Regions from separate parts of the Kitasatospora sp. NPDC047058 genome, predicted to be linked through region 2. Evidence: riboswitches for the same ligand, from Rfam matches in the RefSeq annotation. Region 2 holds a riboswitch; the other holds the start of a gene.
The links. Region 2 has a riboswitch for glycine ahead of gcvP (aminomethyl-transferring glycine dehydrogenase). Riboswitches for the same ligand answer to the same signal wherever they lie in the genome.
Positions count from the first base shown of each region.

Region 1: another riboswitch for glycine. It lies ahead of gcvT (glycine cleavage system aminomethyltransferase GcvT); the one in region 2 lies ahead of gcvP (aminomethyl-transferring glycine dehydrogenase).

Region 1 is NZ_JBEYVJ010000163.1:5,062-8,458, forward strand. Features, by position in the region: gene glyA (serine hydroxymethyltransferase) at 1-192, opposite strand, end outside; gene gcvH (glycine cleavage system protein GcvH) at 291-671, opposite strand; gene gcvT (glycine cleavage system aminomethyltransferase GcvT) at 749-1,870, opposite strand; glycine riboswitch at 2,103-2,208, opposite strand; gene ABZ885_RS23030 (enhanced serine sensitivity protein SseB) at 2,379-3,179, shown strand; gene ABZ885_RS23035 (enhanced serine sensitivity protein SseB C-terminal domain-containing protein) at 3,347-3,397, shown strand, end outside.
Region 2 is NZ_JBEYVJ010000038.1:22,668-26,064, reverse strand. Features, by position in the region: gene ABZ885_RS08790 (PRC and DUF2382 domain-containing protein) at 115-1,347, opposite strand; glycine riboswitch at 1,571-1,675, shown strand; gene gcvP (aminomethyl-transferring glycine dehydrogenase) at 1,915-3,397, shown strand, end outside.

The DNA.
Region 1 (3,397 bases), on a different contig from region 2:
GTAGCGGCGCCCGGGGTAGCCCTCGGCGTACTTGTTGGTCAGCACCGAGCCCTGGGCCTCCATGACCGCCACCGGGGCGAAGTTCTCGGAGGCGATCATTTCCAGGGTGGTCTGCTGGCGGTGCAGCTCGGCGTCGACCGCGGCGGCGATCTCCGGGTCGAGAGCGTGCAGGGACTGGTTGAGAACCGTCATGGTGTGGTCTTCCCGGGAGGAGGGAGTGCGGGGGCGGCCGGCGGCACGTCGGCCGGCGTCGGGGCGGCCGCCGCGCGGCCGCCGCCCCGACGGGGGGCTCAGGCCGAGGGGTTGGTGAGCGCGTCGTACTCGGCGGCGCTCAGCAGCTCGTCGGTCGCCTCGACGCGCACCTTGAACAGCCAGCCGCCGTCGAACGGCTCGCTGTTGACCAGGCTGTTGTCGTCCGCGACGGCCTCGTTGACCTCGACGATCTCACCGGTGACCGGCGAGTACAGGTCGCTGACCGACTTGGTGGACTCGAGCTCGCCACAGGTCTCACCCGCGGTCACGGTGTCGCCGACCTCGGGCAGCTGCACGTAGACGATGTCACCGAGGGCGTCGGCGGCGTGCTTGGTGATGCCGACCGTGGAGACACCGTCCTCGGCGGCGGTCAGCCACTCGTGCTCCTTGGTGTACTGCAGGTGCGTGGGGTTGCTCATGACGTCATTCTCCAGGATGGGAAGCGGGTACGACGAAGCGCCCCGGTGGCCGGGTGTGCCTCGGTGTGGGGTAGGGGTCAGCGGGCGCGCTTGTAGAACGGCAGCGCCACGACCTGGACCGGCTCGTGCTTGCCGCGGACGTCCACGGCGACGGTGGTGCCGGGGGCGGAGTGCGCCGCGTCCACGTAGGCGATGGCGATCGGCTTGCCCAGGGTGGGGGAGGGCGCGCCGGAGGTGATCCGGCCGATCGGCCCGCCGTCGGCGGAGACCACGGCGTACTCGGCGCGCGGCACGCGCTTGCCCTCGGAGACCAGGCCGACCAGCACCCGCGGCGGGTTGGCCTCGGCCTCGGCGGCGGCCTTCTCCAGCGCCTTGCGGCCGATGAACGCGCCCCCGTTGGTGGTCTTGTCGAAGCGGACCACCCGGCCGAGGCCGGCGTCGAACGGGGTCAGCTCGGTGGAGAGCTCGTGGCCGTAGAGCGGCATGCCGGCCTCCAGGCGCAGCGTGTCGCGGCAGGACAGGCCGCAGGGGACGAGGCCGCGCTCGGCGCCGGCCCCGGTCAGCGCCTGCCAGATGTGCTCGGCGTCGCCCGGGTTGCAGAAGATCTCGAAGCCGTCCTCGCCGGTGTAGCCGGTGCGGGCGAGCAGCACGTCGCGGCCGGCCACCTGGGCGGGGAGGATCGCGTAGTACTTCAGGCCGGGCAGGTCGGCCTCGGTGGTGTCGGCCAGGATGCCGGTGGCCTCCGGGCCCTGGACGGCGATCAGCGCGTAGGTGTCGCGGTCGTCGGTGACGACGGCGTCGAAGCCCTTGGCACGGGCGATCAGCTCGTCCAGCACCAGCTGGGCGTTGGAGGCGTTGGCGACCACCAGGAAGGCGTCCTCGCGCAGGCGGTAGACGATCAGGTCGTCCAGGATGCCGCCGTCCTCGGCGCAGATCATGGTGTAGCGGGCGCGCAGCACGCCCAGCGCGGAGACGAAGCCGACCAGCGCGTGGTCCAGCATCTCGCCGGCCTGCGGGCCGGTGACGGTGATCTCGCCCATGTGGGAGAGGTCGAAGAGACCGGCCTTGGTGCGGACGGCGAGGTGCTCCTCGCGCTCGCTGCCGTAGCGCAGCGGCATGTCCCAGCCCGCGAAGTCGGTCATGGTCGCGCCGAGGGCGCGGTGCAGCGCGTCGAGCGCGGTGAGGCGGAGGGACGACATGGCCTGGAACTCCTCGGTCTGGGCACTCAGGGGTGCGCACGCCGGACCGGTCCCGCTCGGGGAGGGACCTGACCTGCGCGCGGGCATGCGGCGGTTGGGTCTCCCCATCTGTCGTCGTACCTGAGAGCTTCACCGTCGCGCGCCCGCAGCTCTTTACAGCTAACAGGACAGCATGGCGGCTTGCACCGTGGGTGGGCGCACGACAGGGCCGTACGCCGCTTTCCAGATGTGCCTAGCCCGTGCGGTAGGGGTGCCTGAGAGATTCCGGGGAGGACTTGCTCCTTCGGCGCCGGCCGTACCGCCTGGGGCGGCACTCCGGACTCTCCCGCGCGGGTTCGAGCGGCCGGTATGGAGTTGGTGGCGTCCCTGCGGGTCGCACCGGCGGGAACGCACGGAAGCACGCGGGACGCGCACATCATGGCACGTCCGGCGCCCGCGCGGGAGAGGGGCCCCGGGCGGCCCGCTAGGCTTCACGCGTCGACGAGCCAGTGAGGCGGTACCAGGGCAGATGGGGATCCCGGAGCAGCAGCAGGGGTGGGGCGGCCCGGAGGCGGCGCCGCAGGGCGGTGGTTGGCCCGCCAACGAGCTGGAGCAGGTGCTCACCGCCGCGCTCGGCGACCCGGGCGCGACCCCCCGGGTGTTCGAGGTGCTGGCCCGCAGCCAGGTGTGGATCCCGCTGCCGGCCGGGGGCGACCCGCAGGGCCGGTCGTTGGACCTGCCGACCGTCGAGCTGGCCGGCGAGCCGTACGTGCCGGTCTTCTCCTCCCAGGAGGTCCTGCTGCAGCAGGCGCCGGGGATGGCGTTCGCGATCGCGCCGGTCTGGGAGTTCGCCCGCGGGCTGCCGCTGGGCGTGGGCATCGCGGTGAACCCGGAGGCGCCGGTGGGCCTCCCGGTGCCGCCGCAGGGCGTGGCCGAGCTGCGGCGCGGGCCGCGCGAGGACCGCTGGGAGGCCGCCGAGGACGCCGCCGCGCCGACCGGCGGCCGGGTGGCGCTGCGCGAGCCGGTGCCGGGCGAGGACCCGGAGGCCTTCCTGGCCGCCTGCCGCGCCGAGCTGTCGGCACTGCCGGGCGTGCTGACCGCCCGCCGCGCGCTGGCCAGCGTCGAGGGCGAGCCGACCGTGATGTTCGTCGGCGTCCAGCTGGACCGGCTGGCCCCGGCCGACCCGGCCGCGGTCAACGAGGCGCTGGGCCGGGCGCTGGGAACCGCGCCGCTGCCGGGCGGCGTCCACCTCGTGCTGCTCGACCTCGCGGAGGACCCCGTGGTCGAGTGGCTGCTCAACCGGGTCCAGCCGTTCTACACGCGGATGTGAGCCCGCCCCCTCCCCGCCCGTCGTCGGGCGGCCCGCCAACGGGTGGGAGGGGCTTCAAGGCAGGCACGTCGGCGTGGCGGTGGTCGGTGGCGCCCCATAGGGTGCGAGCAGACACTCTCCGGGCCGGCGGCGGGTGAGGGAAAGAAGAGGCGCAGCGAGGTGGGCGCATGAGTGCGGGAGCGGTAGGCGGCGGTGCACCGGGTCCCTGGGGCCAGGCA
Region 2 (3,397 bases):
AGCTTTGGCAAAGTCGAAGCAGTTGCGTCAGGAGGCATGCCGAAGGGGCCCCGGACCTGCTGGTCCTGGGCCCCTTCGCGCGGCGGGCCGGCCGGGCGGGCCGGGCGGGACGGGTCAGCCGAGCGGTCGGAGCGAGGGTCCGTGCTGCGGCTCGTCCGCGGCCCCGCGGGCGGAGGGTGGCGCCTCGTCCCGGGCCGGGGCGGTGCCGGTGTGGTCGTGCACCTCGACGTGCTCGCGGCGCAGGTCGTCCCGGATCACCTCCTCGGCGGTGTACCGCTCGACCACCAGGCGCACCCGCTCGACCGGGGCCAGGTACTTGCGGACCACCGGGCGCTCCTCGCGCAGGGTGACCTCCTCCACGGCCTCGGCGATGTCCTGCTCGCTGATCGAGGACCGCTCCGCCTCGCCGACCGGCATCCGCTCCACCCGGACCCGCTCGCGGACCACCGGGACCCGGCGCTCCACCGGCTCGGTGGTCACGTACTTGCGCAGCTTCGCGGTGCCCAGGACGTGCCACTCGGTGGTGATGTCCAGGCGCTCCTCGCGGCAGGTGATCTCCACCGGGCCGCCGGGTGCGGACTCCGCCGGACCGGTCGGGCCCGCGGCGGCGCCCGTCTGCGCCGGAGCCGTGCCGTGCTGGCCGGCGGTGCCGTGCTGGCCGGTGGTGCCGTTCGCGGCGTGGGTGGTGGAGGGGGCGGCCGGTGCCGCGGGGGCGGCCGGCGCGGGGGTGGTGAGGGTGCGCACGTTGGCCTCCGTGGCGGAGTCGGACGGCTTGCCGGAATCGGCCGCCGGGCTGGTGGTGTGGGGGGCGGGGGCCGCGGCGTCGGCCGGGTGGGCGGCGAGCGGCTTGGCGGTGGACACGGGGGCCCGGGAGTCCGCGGGCTTCTCCGCGGGCTTCTCCGTGGTGCCCGCCGCCGCCGCGGCGCCGACGGCGGCCGTGCCCGCCGCTGCCGCCGGGACCGCGGGTGGGACGGCGCCGAAGTCCAGGTCGGCCGGCTGCGAGCCGGAGCCCTCGCCCGCGGGGCGCCCGTCGAACGGGGTGTCCAGCCCGTAGTAGCGGTACAGCTGGAGCTCCTGGGCGGGCGAGAGGTGCTGGCCCACGCCGAAGTCCGGTGACTCCTTCACCAGCGACTTGTCGTACGGCACCCGCAGCTCGTCGCCGGAGAACTCGCTCGTGGTCAGGGGGACGAAGGCGTCCCGGCCGAAGATGCCGGTCCGGACCGCGGCCCACTCGGGCTGTCCGGTGGCGTCGTCCAGATACACCTCGTCGACCGTGCCGATCTTGTCTCCGTTGCGGTCGACCGCCTTGTGGCCGATGAGGTCCCGGGGGTCGATATCGGTCTGCACTCTTTCCTCCAGTGCGCTGCGCCTGCGGAACGCCCGCAGGCCGGCGGCCGGCCCGCCCGTCCCATCCGCCACTTCACACCAAAAGCCATGAACCGGGCGCCCGCGACCGGGGTGGGGCCGGACGGGCCCGGCGCTGCGCCGTACGGGTCACGGGCGACCTGCCGGAGTGACCGGGTGCACCCGTGATCGGAGGGCGTCCCGCTGGTACCCTGGGCGCGACCGCCGAGCCCGCTCGGGAGAGTCCCCGACAGTGCAAAGACACTGGTCGGGGCGCCGAAGGAGCAACTCCTCCCCGGAATCTCTCAGGCATCCGTACCGTGTGGGATAGGTCACTCTGGAAAGCAGGGCAGGACCCCCGGCGAGGGAGCCGGTGGACACCACCCTCACCGACGGTGCAAGCCGGCGGGGCGCCGACGGCGCGCCGTGCGGGTGAAGCTCTCAGGTCCCGATGACAGAGGGGGAGGCCTGTCGGGTTCGCCCGCCCAGGCCGCTCCGCTGTTGTCCGCAGCGGCAAGCCGCCCGGCGTGCGTACCCCCGCCGGTCCGTGACCAGGAGGCCTCGACCACCATGAACGCCCAGCCGAACGCGGGACGCCCCACCGGCGCCTCGACCCTCACCGAGCTTGAGCTGGCCAGTCCCTTCGAGAACCGCCACATCGGCCCCGACGCCGCCGCACAGGAGAAGATGCTGGCGCAGGTCGGCTACGGCTCGCTGGACGAGCTCGCCGCCACGGCCGTGCCCGAGGCGATCCGCTCCATCACCGGCCTGGACCTCCCGGGCGGCCGCAGCGAGGCCCAGGTCCTCGCCGAGCTGCGCGAGCTGGCCGGCCGCAACCGTGTGCTCCAGCCGATGATCGGCCTGGGCTACTACGGCACCTTCACCCCGCCGGTGGTCCTGCGCAACGTCCTGGAGAACCCGGCCTGGTACACCGCGTACACGCCGTACCAGCCGGAGATCTCGCAGGGCCGCCTGGAGGCGCTGCTCAACTTCCAGACCCTGGTCTCCGACCTGACCGGCCTGCCGACCTCCGGCTCCTCGCTGCTCGACGAGAGCACCGCGGCCGCCGAGGCGATGGCCCTCGCCCGCCGCGTCACCAAGGTCAAGGGCGGTGTCTTCCTGGTCGACGCCGAGACCCTGCCGCAGACCGTCGCGGTGATCAACACCCGCGCCGTGCCCACCGGCGTCGAGGTCGTCGTCGCCGACCTGTCCGAGGGCATCCCGGCCGAGATCGCCGAGCGCGGCGTCTTCGGCGTGCTGCTCCAGTACCCGGGCGCCACCGGCGTGGTCCGCGACCTCACCGCCGTCATCGAGCAGGCCCACGGCCTCGGCGCGGTCGTCGCCGTCGCCGCCGACCTGCTGGCGCTCACCCTGCTGAAGTCCCCCGGCTCGCTCGGCGCCGACATCGCCTGCGGCACCTCGCAGCGCTTCGGCGTGCCGATGGGCTTCGGCGGCCCGCACGCCGGCTACCTCTCGGTGCGCGCCGAGTACGCCCGCTCGCTGCCCGGCCGCCTGGTCGGCGTCTCCGTCGACGTCGACGGCAACCGCGCCTACCGCCTGGCGCTGCAGACCCGCGAGCAGCACATCCGCCGCGAGAAGGCCACCAGCAACATCTGCACCGCCCAGGTGCTGCTGGCCGTGATGGCCTCGATGTACGCGGTCTACCACGGCCCGGACGGCCTGGCCGACATCGCCCGCCGCACCCACCGCTACGCCGCCGCCCTCGCCGAGGGCCTGCGGGCCGGGGGCGTGGAGCTGCTGCACGGCGAGTTCTTCGACACCGTCACCGCCGTCGTCCCGGGCCGCGCCGCCGCGATCGCCGAGGCCGCCCGCGAGCACGGCATCAACGTGTACCAGGACGGCGAGGACCGGATCTCGGTCTCCACCGACGAGACCACCACCCGCGAGCACCTGGCCGGCGTCTGGGCCGCGTTCGGCGTCGAGGGCGTGGAGGTCGCCGAGAGCGCCGACGCGCTCCCGGCCGCGCTGCTGCGCGAGGACGAGTACCTGACCCACCCGGTCTTCCACAGCCACCGGTCCGAGACCGCCATGC